3 linked regions of the Archangium violaceum genome follow. The protein of the gene in region 3 interacts with the protein of the main gene of each other region in a pairwise test. Links are inferred from orthologs where the notes say so. Each region holds a gene or a part of one and is shown on either strand. Other genes may lie near its edges.

Region 1 (3,000 bases), 2.5 Mb from region 3 along the record:
GTCCAGACGCAACCTGCACGCGCTGTCGCCCCATGGCATCGAGCCCCAGCCGCTCGGCGCGGTAGGGGAGGCGAGGGCCGGCGACGTGGTGGTGGACGCGCTCTTCGGCACGGGGCTCACCCGGGCTCCGGCGGGGGAGTTCGCCGAGGCCATCCAGTACATGCTGCGCTGGCGTGCGGCGGGGGCGAAGGTGGTGGCCGCGGATATCCCCTCGGGGCTGCACACGGACACCGGCGAGCCCTTCGTGCCCTGCGTGGAGGCGGACATCACCGTCACCTTCGGCTTCGTCAAGCAGGGCCAGGTGTTGGAGCCCGGCGCCACCCTGTGCGGCGAATTGCGGTGCGTGGACATCGGCATTCCCCCCGAGGCCGTCGAGCCCCGCGAGGGCGCGGAGGTGTTCCTCGTCGAGGAGTCCGACGCGCGAGGAGCCATCGCTCCGCGCCGCTCGGACACGCACAAGGGCTCCTACGGGCATGTGCTGGTGATAGCCGGAAGCCACGGCAAGTCCGGCGCGGCGGCCATGTCGGCCCTGGGCGCGCTGCGCGGCGGCGCGGGGCTCGTCACCGTGGCCACCCGCTCCGAGGTGGTGGAGTCGGTGCTCGGCCATACGCCCGAGGTGATGGGGTGGCCGCTGGAGAATCGAGGGCCGCTCGGCATGGCGGACCTGGAGCCCCTGCTGGCCGCAGCGGACAAGAAGGACGTGCTCGTCGTGGGCCCGGGCATCCCCCGCGGCGAGGAGACGGTGAAGCTCCTGGGCACGTTGCTCTCGCGCATGGAGGTGCCCGCCGTGCTGGATGCGGACGCGCTCAACGCCGTCGCCACCGATCTCGAGGTGCTCCGCCGGGCGAAGGGACCGCTGGTGCTCACCCCGCACCCGGGCGAGATGTCTCGGCTCACCGGTGTGCCCACCAAGGATCTGCAGAAGGCCCGCGTGGAGGTGGCTCGGGACTTCGCTCGCACGCATGGGGTGACGCTGGTGCTCAAGGGCGCCCGGACGCTCGTGGCGCACCACGATGGCTCCGTCTTCGTCAACCCTACGGGCAACCCGGGCATGGCCACAGGTGGCATGGGCGACGTGCTGAGTGGCCTCCTGGGTGCTCTGCTGGGGCAGGGCCTGAAGCTCCCCGAGGCCGCCTGGACGGCCGTGTACGCGCATGGGCTCTCGGGAGACCTCATGGTGGCCCGTCGCGGCCGGTTGGGGTTGATCGCCACGGATGTGGCCAAGGGGCTGTGCAACGTGTGGACGAGGTGGAACCGATGAGCGCGCCCTCACTGAGCCGTACGGTGCTCTCGGGCTCACCCGAGGAGACGCACCGGTTGGGTGTCCGGCTCGGACAGTTGCTTCAGCCGGGGGACTTCGTGGGATTGGTGGGCGACCTGGGCGCGGGCAAGACGCACCTGGTGCGCGGCGTGGCCGAGGGGGCGGGCGTGTCGCGCTCGGAGGTGGCCAGCCCCACGTTCGCCATCGTCTACCCGTACCGGGGCCGGGTGCCGCTGTACCACGCGGACCTCTACCGGCTGGCCGACTACGACGAGCTGTACGCCACGGGCTTCCTGGATCTGGTGGGCGGGGACGGCGCGGTGCTGGTGGAGTGGCTGGATAGGATTCCGGAGGCCGCGCCCCGCGAGTTCCTGCGCGTCACCCTCCGGGACACGGGCGAGGAGTCCCGCGAGCTGGTGGCCGAGGCCTGGGGCTCGAGGCCCACGCAGTTGCTGGAGGCGTGGCTGCCCTCGGAGCGCTGATGGGCGAGGACAAGCGCTACCTCATTCCCGCGGGCCTCCACCGGGTGGAGCAGGAGATCCAACGCAGCCGCTTCATCACCACGGTCGCCCACACGCCGACGGTGGAGGAGGCGAAGGCCTTCGTCGCCCGGGTCCGCGAGGACTTCCCCGACGCGAACCACAACTGCTGGGCCTACGTGGTGGGGCCGCCCGGCTCGACCAGCACGGTGGGGATGAGTGACGACGGCGAGCCGCATGGGACCGCGGGCCGGCCGATGCTCACGGCGTTGCTCCACGGCGGGGTAGGGGAGGTGGCGGCGGTCGTCACCCGCTACTTCGGTGGCACCTTGCTGGGCAAGGGCGGGCTGGTGCGGGCCTACACCGGCTGCGTCCAGCAGGCACTCGAGAGCCTGCCGACCCGCGAGCGCGTACGGAAGGCGCGCCTCGCCGTCGAGTTGGAGTACGCGAACATCGAGGGCGTGCGCCGGCTGCTCCCCGCCCACGAGGCCCAGGTCCTCTCCGAGGAGTACGCGGTCACCGTGGGCTACCGGCTCGAGCTTCCCGTCTCCCAGGTGGATGCGTTCCGGAAGGCGCTCCTCGACGAGACCAACGGTCAGGTGCTGGTCGAGCTCGAGGAGCAGCCGGACTGAGCTCGCCTACAGGCGGAAGGCGAGCTTGCCCACCATCTTGCCGGAGGAGAGGGTCCGGTGCGCCTCGGCGAGCGCGGCGGGCTCCAGCACGCCCGCGTCCACCGTCAGGGTCGAGGTGAGCACGCCCTCGTCCAACAAGTCGGCCACGCGGTCGAGGATGGCCTGCTGGGAGGCCAGGTCCTTCGTCTTGTACATGGACTTCGAGAACATGAACTCCCACGAGAAGCTCGCCTTCTTGCTGAAGAGCTTCCCCATCGGCAGCGGTTGCTCGGGCTCCACGATGGACACGATGCGCCCGCTCGGCGCGATCAGCTCCGCCATCGTCTCGAAGTGCGCGTCCGTGCCGATGCAGCAGAAGATGGCATCCACGTTCTTCAGGCCGAGCGCCGCGAGCTGCGCGGGCAGGTTCTCGCGGTGGTTCACCACGTGGTCCGCTCCCATCTTCTTCACCCAGTCCCGGGTGGTGTCGCGGGAGGCCGTGCCAATGATGGTCATCCTCGTCAGCCGCTTCGCCATCTGCACGACGAGCGAGCCGACGCCGCCGGCCGCCCCGATGACGAGGAGGGTTCCGCCCTGCTCGACACGGAGCTGCTCGTACAGGCCCTCCCAGGCCGTGAGCGCCGTGAGG
Region 2 (2,844 bases), 2.5 Mb from region 3 along the record:
CCGGCCCGCGGTCCCATGCGGCTCGCCGTCGTCACTCATCCCCACCGTGCTGGTCGAGCCGGGCGGCCCCACCACGTAGGCCCAGCAGTTGTGGTTCGCGTCGGGGAAGTCCTCGCGGACCCGGGCGACGAAGGCCTTCGCCTCCTCCACCGTCGGCGTGTGGGCGACCGTGGTGATGAAGCGGCTGCGTTGGATCTCCTGCTCCACCCGGTGGAGGCCCGCGGGAATGAGGTAGCGCTTGTCCTCGCCCATCAGCGCTCCGAGGGCAGCCACGCCTCCAGCAACTGCGTGGGCCTCGAGCCCCAGGCCTCGGCCACCAGCTCGCGGGACTCCTCGCCCGTGTCCCGGAGGGTGACGCGCAGGAACTCGCGGGGCGCGGCCTCCGGAATCCTATCCAGCCACTCCACCAGCACCGCGCCGTCCCCGCCCACCAGATCCAGGAAGCCCGTGGCGTACAGCTCGTCGTAGTCGGCCAGCCGGTAGAGGTCCGCGTGGTACAGCGGCACCCGGCCCCGGTACGGGTAGACGATGGCGAACGTGGGGCTGGCCACCTCCGAGCGCGACACGCCCGCCCCCTCGGCCACGCCGCGCACCAGGTGCGTCTTGCCCGCGCCCAGGTCGCCCACCAATCCCACGAAGTCCCCCGGCTGAAGCAACTGTCCGAGCCGGACACCCAACCGGTGCGTCTCCTCGGGTGAGCCCGAGAGCACCGTACGGCTCAGTGAGGGCGCGCTCATCGGTTCCACCTCGTCCACACGTTGCACAGCCCCTTGGCCACATCCGTGGCGATCAACCCCAACCGGCCGCGACGGGCCACCATGAGGTCTCCCGAGAGCCCATGCGCGTACACGGCCGTCCAGGCGGCCTCGGGGAGCTTCAGGCCCTGCCCCAGCAGAGCACCCAGGAGGCCACTCAGCACGTCGCCCATGCCACCTGTGGCCATGCCCGGGTTGCCCGTAGGGTTGACGAAGACGGAGCCATCGTGGTGCGCCACGAGCGTCCGGGCGCCCTTGAGCACCAGCGTCACCCCATGCGTGCGAGCGAAGTCCCGAGCCACCTCCACGCGGGCCTTCTGCAGATCCTTGGTGGGCACACCGGTGAGCCGAGACATCTCGCCCGGGTGCGGGGTGAGCACCAGCGGTCCCTTCGCCCGGCGGAGCACCTCGAGATCGGTGGCGACGGCGTTGAGCGCGTCCGCATCCAGCACGGCGGGCACCTCCATGCGCGAGAGCAACGTGCCCAGGAGCTTCACCGTCTCCTCGCCGCGGGGGATGCCCGGGCCCACGACGAGCACGTCCTTCTTGTCCGCTGCGGCCAGCAGGGGCTCCAGGTCCGCCATGCCGAGCGGCCCTCGATTCTCCAGCGGCCACCCCATCACCTCGGGCGTATGGCCGAGCACCGACTCCACCACCTCGGAGCGGGTGGCCACGGTGACGAGCCCCGCGCCGCCGCGCAGCGCGCCCAGGGCCGACATGGCCGCCGCGCCGGACTTGCCGTGGCTTCCGGCTATCACCAGCACATGCCCGTAGGAGCCCTTGTGCGTGTCCGAGCGGCGCGGAGCGATGGCTCCTCGCGCGTCGGACTCCTCGACGAGGAACACCTCCGCGCCCTCGCGGGGCTCGACGGCCTCGGGGGGAATGCCGATGTCCACGCACCGCAATTCGCCGCACAGGGTGGCGCCGGGCTCCAACACCTGGCCCTGCTTGACGAAGCCGAAGGTGACGGTGATGTCCGCCTCCACGCAGGGCACGAAGGGCTCGCCGGTGTCCGTGTGCAGCCCCGAGGGGATATCCGCGGCCACCACCTTCGCCCCCGCCGCACGCCAGCGCAGCATGTACTGGATGGCCTCGGCGAACTCCCCCGCCGGAGCCCGGGTGAGCCCCGTGCCGAAGAGCGCGTCCACCACCACGTCGCCGGCCCTCGCCTCCCCTACCGCGCCGAGCGGCTGGGGCTCGATGCCATGGGGCGACAGCGCGTGCAGGTTGCGTCTGGACTCGGGCGTCAGCTTCGCCCGGTCCCCTACGAGCACCAGCGTCACGCGCAGGCCGTGGGCATGAAGGAAGCGCGCCGCCACCAGCCCATCCCCCCCGTTGTTGCCGGGCCCGCACACCACCACGTACCGCGCGCCCGGGGCGCTCGACTCTCGCGCCGCGTCCGCCAGATACCGGCCGGCGTTCTCCATCAGCAGCGGGGACGGCATGCCGAAACGGGACTCGGCGGCCTGGTCGGCCGCGCGCATCCGGGCGGCGGTGAGGACACGGCGCATGACTCAGCTCCTTTCCTGGAGGACGACCGTCGCGGCGGCGACCCCCGCGTCATGGGTGAGCGCGAGGAAGGCCTCCGCGCGCCGCTTCTCCATCTCCGCGAGCGCCACGCCCGAGAGACGGAAGCGCGGTGGGCCGCCCTCGCGCACCACCTCCATGTCCTGCCAGGTGAGGCCCGGCGGAGCGCCCAGCGCCTTCACCAGGGCCTCCTTGGCGGCGAAGCGGGCCGCGTAGGCACTGGCCGCGTCCGCTCTCGCGCTACACAGGGCGCGCTCGGCGTCCGTGTACACCCGCGCGAGGAAGCGCTCGGCGCGCGGCCCATCCAGGATGCGCTGGATGCGCGCCACCGAGCAGATGTCCATCCCCAGGCCGAGGATCGCCATGACGCCCTATCCCGGGTTGCGCATCAGCTCGACCATCTCCCGCACCGCCCGCTCGAAGCCCACCAGCACGGCCCGAGCGACGATGGAGTGACCGATGTTCAGCTCATCGATCTCCTGGATGCGCGCGATGGGCAGCACGTTGTCGTAGTTGAGCCCATGGCCCGCGGCCACGGTCATGCCCAGCCGCGCCGCCGCCT
Region 3 (5,645 bases):
GTCCGTGGTGCGGAAGTAGAACTGCGGCCGGTAGCCCTTGAAGAACGGCGTGTGACGGCCACCCTCTTCCTTCGTGAGCACGTAGATCTGCGCCTTGAACTTGGTGTGCGGGGTGATGGAGCCCGGCTTGGCGAGCACCTGACCACGCTCCAGGTCCTCACGCTTCAGACCACGCAGCAGCGCGCCGATGTTGTCGCCCGCCATGCCCTCGTCCAGCAGCTTGCGGAACATCTCCACGCCCGTGACGACCGTCTTCTGCGTGGGGCGGATACCGACAATCTCGATTTCCTCGCCCACCTTCACCCTGCCGCGCTCCACGCGGCCGGTGGCCACCGTACCGCGGCCGGCGATGGAGAACACGTCCTCCACCGGCATCAGGAAGGGCTTGTCCGTCGCGCGCTGCGGGGTGGGGATGTACTTGTCCACCGCCTCCATCAGCTTGAGGATGGCCGGCTCGCCGATCTCCGAGGTGTCACCCTCGAGCGCCTTGAGGGCGCTGCCGGGGACGATGGGGATCTCGTCGCCAGGGAAGTCGTACTTCTTGAGCAGGTCGCGGACCTCCATCTCCACGAGCTCGCGCAGCTCGGGGTCGTCCAGCATGTCGACCTTGTTCAGGAAGACCACGATGTAGGGCACGCCGACCTGGCGGGCGAGCAGGATGTGCTCGCGCGTCTGGGGCATCGGGCCGTCGGCGGCGGAGACCACCAGGATGGCGCCGTCCATCTGCGCCGCGCCCGTGATCATGTTCTTGACGTAGTCGGCGTGGCCCGGGCAGTCGACGTGGGCATAGTGCCGGTTGGTCGTCTGGTACTCCACGTGCGCCGTGGAGATGGTGATACCGCGCTCACGCTCCTCGGGGGCCTTGTCGATCTGGTCGTACGCGAGGAAGGTCGCGCCGCCGGTCTTCGCCAGCACCTTCGTGATGGCCGCCGTCAGGGACGTCTTGCCGTGGTCAACGTGGCCGATGGTGCCGATGTTGACGTGCGGCTTAGTTCTTTCGAACTTTTCCTTGGACATAACGCTCCTCGAAAAATGGAGCCCTGAACCAGGATTGAACTGGTGACCTCATCCTTACCAAGGATGCGCTCTGCCAACTGAGCTATCAGGGCTTGTATCTGCGACTACAACAACTGGAGCGGGAAATGGGACTCGAACCCACGACATTCAGCTTGGAAGGCTGACGCTCTACCAACTGAGCTATTCCCGCGATTCCGATGGAGGGGGTTGGATTCGAACCAACGAAGGCGTAGAGCCGGCAGATTTACAGTCTGCTCCCTTTGGCCACTTGGGTACCCCTCCGAAACCGCTATCCTCAACTACCGTAAAACCGTTGTTTCTTCCTACTGCTTTTTTGCCCCGGGCCCTCATCCGCGGCCCCGTTCCTCTTGGCCGGCGGCGGGACTTGAACCCGCGACCTACTGATTACAAATCAGTTGCTCTACCGACTGAGCTACACCGGCGTCCAGCAACTCCGGCTGCATCCCCTACCCCATCCGCCTCCTCGCCGGAACCGTCAACCACCCGTCCCGTCGAGGCGCGCCCTTTTAGAAGTCCCCGCCGTCCAAGTCAAGCGGTTTGATCCGGCTGATTCAACTTCCGGCACCGGGACGTGACATCCCCCGCTGCCGGGCGGCCTCGTATAGCAGAATCGCCGCGGAAACGGACGCATTCAAGGAACCGACCTGACCCAGCATTGGAATCCTGAGGCGGAAATCACAGTGCTCCAGGACTCCCTGGCGCACGCCTGCTCCCTCGGCCCCCACGACCAACGCCAATGGCCCGTCCAGCCGGGCGCCCCACAGGGGCTCGTTCGAGTGGGGATCCGCCGCAGCGATCCATACCCCGGCCTCCTTCAACTCCTCCAACGTCCGGGACAGGTTGGTCACCCTCGCGATGGGACAGTGCTCCACCGCCCCCGCCGAGGCCTTGGCCACCACTCCCGTCACCGGCACCGCCCGATCCTTGGCGATGACCACCCCATGTGCCCCCAGCGCGTGCGCCGAGCGGACGATGGCCCCGAAGTTGTGCGGATCCTGGATGCCGTCCAGCACCACCAACAGCGGCGGACGACCGCTCGCCTCGGCCGCCTCCAACAGGTCCGGTAGGTCCGCGTACTCGAAGCCCCGCAGCTCGGCCACCACCCCCTGGTGCACCCCACCATCGGCCATCACCGCCAGGCGCTCCCGCGGCACCCGCTCCACCCGGATGCCCGCGTCCTTCGCGCGGCTGAAGATCTCCGCCGCCGCCTTCGCGGCGAGCTGCCCCTCGGTGATGAACAGGCGCTCCACCCGCTCCGCGTGCGCCCGGAGCGACTCGAGGACCGGGTTCACTCCGTAGACGTAGCGCTGCTCGGCGCGCTCGCGTTCACCCCCGCGCTCGCGACCCCCACGCTCCCCCCGCTCACTTCCCCTGGATGAACGCTGGCGCACCACGGGCTAGAGGACCTCGACGGGCAGGGAGAACGTCTTCTGCTGCCGGGCACAGAGCTGCTCCGAGCAGATGAAGAAGGTGAGCTTCGCCTCCAGCGTGCCCTTGCCGGCCGCCGTGGCCTTGAACGGTACCTCGAAGCGCGGGTCCACGAACTGCTGCCCCGCCGCCTTCTTCGTCACCGAATCCTTCAGCGCCAGCTTCTCCTGGGTGGGCGTCAGTTGCGTTCCCTTGAGCTCCAGCTTCAGCGGCGCCTCGTCCGACACATGCGCCCCCTGCTTGCTCTTGATGGACAGCACGAACATGCCCTGCTCTCCCGCCTTCACCTTCGTGGAGGTCCCCTCCGTGCTCACCTCGTAGAGGGTCGTGGGGTCCACCTGGCCCTCGGCGTGGGCGTGGGTGCAGGCGAGAGCCACCACCGCGGCGGCCAGGGAGGTGATGCGTCGGACGTGCAGCATGGTTCGTTCTCCTCTGCAGAGTCAGCGGCCTCCCTATATCACCGCCCCTCCGCCCCCCGGCGTCCTCTTTCTTCTCACGCCTCGCCCGCGCTGGCCTTGGCAGCCCGCTTGCGCCGGGAGGGAATCATCGGCTCGGGCTCGGGCAGGCCCACCCTCGGTCCCCCAGCCGCCAGCTCCTCGGCTCGCTGGATGATGATGCTGGCCAGGTCCAACCCCGTGGCCGCCTCCATCTCCGGGAGCGCCGGCGAGCTGTTGACCTCGAACACCTTCGGCTTCCCCTCCGGCACGGCCAGCAGGTCCACCGCCGCCACTTCCAGCCCCACCAGCGAGGCCGTCTTCTCCGCCGCCAGGCGCTGGGGCTCCGTCAGCTCGATGCCCTCCAGACGCGCGCCCCGGTTCAGTGTGTAGGAGAGGCGTCCGAACCTGGGCCGGCGCCGCACGGCCGCCACCGCATGGCCTCCCACCACCAACACCCGCACGTCCTGCCCGGTGTTCTGCACGTACTGCTGGACGACCAGGTTGTGCCCCAGCCCCAAAATGGCCTCGAGAGCCGCCTCCAACGACTGGAGGCTCTCGCACACCATCACCCCGTGCTTCTCCTGGCCCTGCAGCAGTTTCACCAGCACCGGCACGCCGCCCACCAGGCCCACCATGGCCTTCAGGTCCGCCGCGTCACGCGCCATCACCGTCGCCGGAATGTCGATGCCGTGCGCCGACAACAACTGCAGCGAGCGCAGCTTGTTGCGTGACTCGGCGATCGCCCGCGCCGTGTTCACCAGTGGAACCCCGCACATGGCGAACTGGTTCACCACCGCCAGGCCGTAGTTGTTGATGGACTGCGCGATGCGCGGGATGACCACGTCGCACAGGGACAGCTTGCGGCGCCGGTAGTAGAGGTTGGCGCGCTGTCCATCCAGGTGCATCTCCACCCGGACCGGGTTGAGCACACGCACCTGGTGCCCTCTCGCGCGCCCGGCCTCGGCCAGTCGCTTGGTGGACGAAATGGAGGCGGAGCGCGAGAGGATGGTGATCTTCATGGGCGGCCAGGGCGGGCGCCGGAGACATAGCCCCACCCCTTCACCGCGTAAAGCCGCCCCTGGGGACTACCGCCGCTGAACGGCGCGCACCTCGATATCCACGGGCGAGGACGGCGTGGAGTTCTTGATGCGCTCGCACGTGGCGCCCGCGAAGGAGATGCCCTCCTCCGTCAGGCTCCAGGTGTCAGCCCCCGATGCGAGGCGCTCCTTGTTGACGTAGACCACCACCAGTTCCTGCGAGGTCGGGCGCTCGGAGGCATCGAAGGTCAGCAGGCAGGGATCCTTCACCAGGATCTTCCCGCTGATGTCCCGCAGGGCCGCGACCAGATCCGCCCTGTTGGCCGCCTGGAAGAACTGGCGCTTGCAGAGGCCATTTTCGCACGTGTCACCGTCACCCGTGCCGCAATCCGAGTTCTGCGCACACTTGCGCTTGAAACCGCCCGCCACGGCCATGGCGTTGAGCGTCTCAGCGCCCTTTTGCCCCGAGGTGCTGGAGGATTCGAAGTCCGCGCCGAAGCCGATGACGATGGTCTGGATCCCCTTGGAGCCCAGCTCCTTCACCGCCGCCACCGAGGCATCATCGTCGAGGCAGCCGATCTGCTTGGCGGAAGCGGCCTCACAACTCTGCAGGGTGCAGAAGCACTGCGGATAAGGCGTCGGATGGGCCGAGTTGCAGTTGGGAAGACCGTCCGTGAGCAGCAGCACGAAGTCGTCACGATCCGCCGTCTGCAGCTCGCTGAGCCCACCCATGAACTTGAGGCTCTGGCCGGTGGGCGTACCACCCGCGGGCGTCGGCTCACCCGTGGACGAGGAGTTCTTGATCTTGAAGATCTCCGCCTTCACCTCCTCGGCCTTGTTTCCGAGCGAGGCCTCGTCCTCGACGCCATCGGCGGGAAGATCGACGCTGATCGTGGACGTGGAGCCACACGAGGCATCCGCCGGGTAGGTGGCGAGCCCGAAACGCGCGAGGGTGCCACTGCTGTCGAGGAAGTCCCGCATCGCGGCCTGCAGCTCGCTCCAGCGCGTGGGGCAGGTGGCCGTGTTGCACGGACGCGTCTGGCCACAGAGCTCGCCGGCCACCATGCAGTCCGAATCCGACGGGTCCACCGGATCCTTCATCGAGCCGGACTTGTCCACCAGCAGCATCAGGTTCGGCTTGGCCGCCCGCGCCTCGATATACCGCGTCTCCGTCGTCTGGGAAATGGCGAGCGGATCCACCGGCTCGAAGTCATAGGTCTGGCAACCGGTGGCGAGAACACCACCGAAGGTGCCCAGCACGAGGGCGCTCAGGAAGGTCAGCTTGGCGCGCATAGATTGATTTCGCTCCGCGGAAACAGGCACGGGGCTTCCCCCGCGCCTACCAGGGTCCGGCCCCGAAAGTTCGCCGAGGATACCCTCTCCGGCGCACCCACGGCCAGCATCAACTCCAGGCCTACCTAGAGGGCAAGGGTGCGTGCTGTGGCCGTCAATCTCCACAACGACGCCAGTCCCATCACCTCGTCCAGCGTCCCCCGAAGCTCCTCCGGCGCGTATCCACAGATTCTTACCGTGGTGTCGCACGCCACGAGCTTCGCCCCCAGTGCCCGCGCCTCCTCCAACATGCGTGCCGGAGTGGACACTCCGAGCCCCTCCGCCCGTGCACTTTCCGACAGCTCCTTCTCACTGTGCGGCAGACCGAAACGGCCTCGCACCAGCGCCCGCAGTGCGTCGAAGGCGAAGACGA

Evidence for each region.
Region 1: the proteins of rlmB (region 3) and tsaE interact in binary tests that used the Escherichia coli proteins (3 or more experiments, as listed by UniProt). The link is inferred for Archangium violaceum from one-to-one orthologs.
Region 2: the proteins of rlmB (region 3) and JQX13_RS37130 interact in binary tests that used the Escherichia coli proteins (3 or more experiments, as listed by UniProt). The link is inferred for Archangium violaceum from one-to-one orthologs.

Annotation. Positions count from the first base shown.
Region 1 is NZ_CP069338.1:8,738,207-8,741,206, forward strand. It holds tsaE (tRNA (adenosine(37)-N6)-threonylcarbamoyltransferase complex ATPase subunit type 1 TsaE), read left to right. Parts: upstream 1-1,257; coding sequence 1,258-1,743; downstream 1,744-3,000. Other genes in the region: JQX13_RS37130 (NAD(P)H-hydrate dehydratase), read left to right, coding at 1-1,261; JQX13_RS37140 (YigZ family protein), read left to right, coding at 1,722-2,372; JQX13_RS37145 (zinc-binding alcohol dehydrogenase family protein), read right to left, coding at 2,379-3,000. UniProt on the Escherichia coli protein: Required for the formation of a threonylcarbamoyl group on adenosine at position 37 (t(6)A37) in tRNAs that read codons beginning with adenine.
Region 2 is NZ_CP069338.1:8,737,357-8,740,200, reverse strand. It holds JQX13_RS37130 (NAD(P)H-hydrate dehydratase), read right to left. Parts: upstream 2,267-2,844; coding sequence 734-2,266; downstream 1-733. Other genes in the region: JQX13_RS37120 (pyridoxine 5'-phosphate synthase), read right to left, coding at 2,654-2,844; acpS (holo-ACP synthase), read right to left, coding at 2,270-2,647; tsaE (tRNA (adenosine(37)-N6)-threonylcarbamoyltransferase complex ATPase subunit type 1 TsaE), read right to left, coding at 252-737; JQX13_RS37140 (YigZ family protein), read right to left, coding at 1-273. UniProt on the Escherichia coli protein: Bifunctional enzyme that catalyzes the epimerization of the S- and R-forms of NAD(P)HX and the dehydration of the S-form of NAD(P)HX at the expense of ADP, which is converted to AMP.
Region 3 is NZ_CP069338.1:11,235,549-11,241,193, forward strand. Bases 510-3,490 are described here. They hold rlmB (23S rRNA (guanosine(2251)-2'-O)-methyltransferase RlmB), read right to left. Parts: upstream 2,430-3,490; coding sequence 1,590-2,429; downstream 510-1,589. Other genes in these bases: tuf (elongation factor Tu), read right to left, coding at 510-1,017; JQX13_RS47540 (protein-disulfide reductase DsbD family protein), read right to left, coding at 2,436-2,885; JQX13_RS47545 (ATP-grasp domain-containing protein), read right to left, coding at 2,960-3,490. In the rest of the region: more of tuf, read right to left, coding at 1-509; more of JQX13_RS47545, read right to left, coding at 3,491-3,922; adventurous gliding motility lipoprotein CglB, read right to left, coding at 3,989-5,233; JQX13_RS47555 (DsrE family protein), read right to left, coding at 5,359-5,645. UniProt on the Escherichia coli protein: Specifically methylates the ribose of guanosine 2251 in 23S rRNA.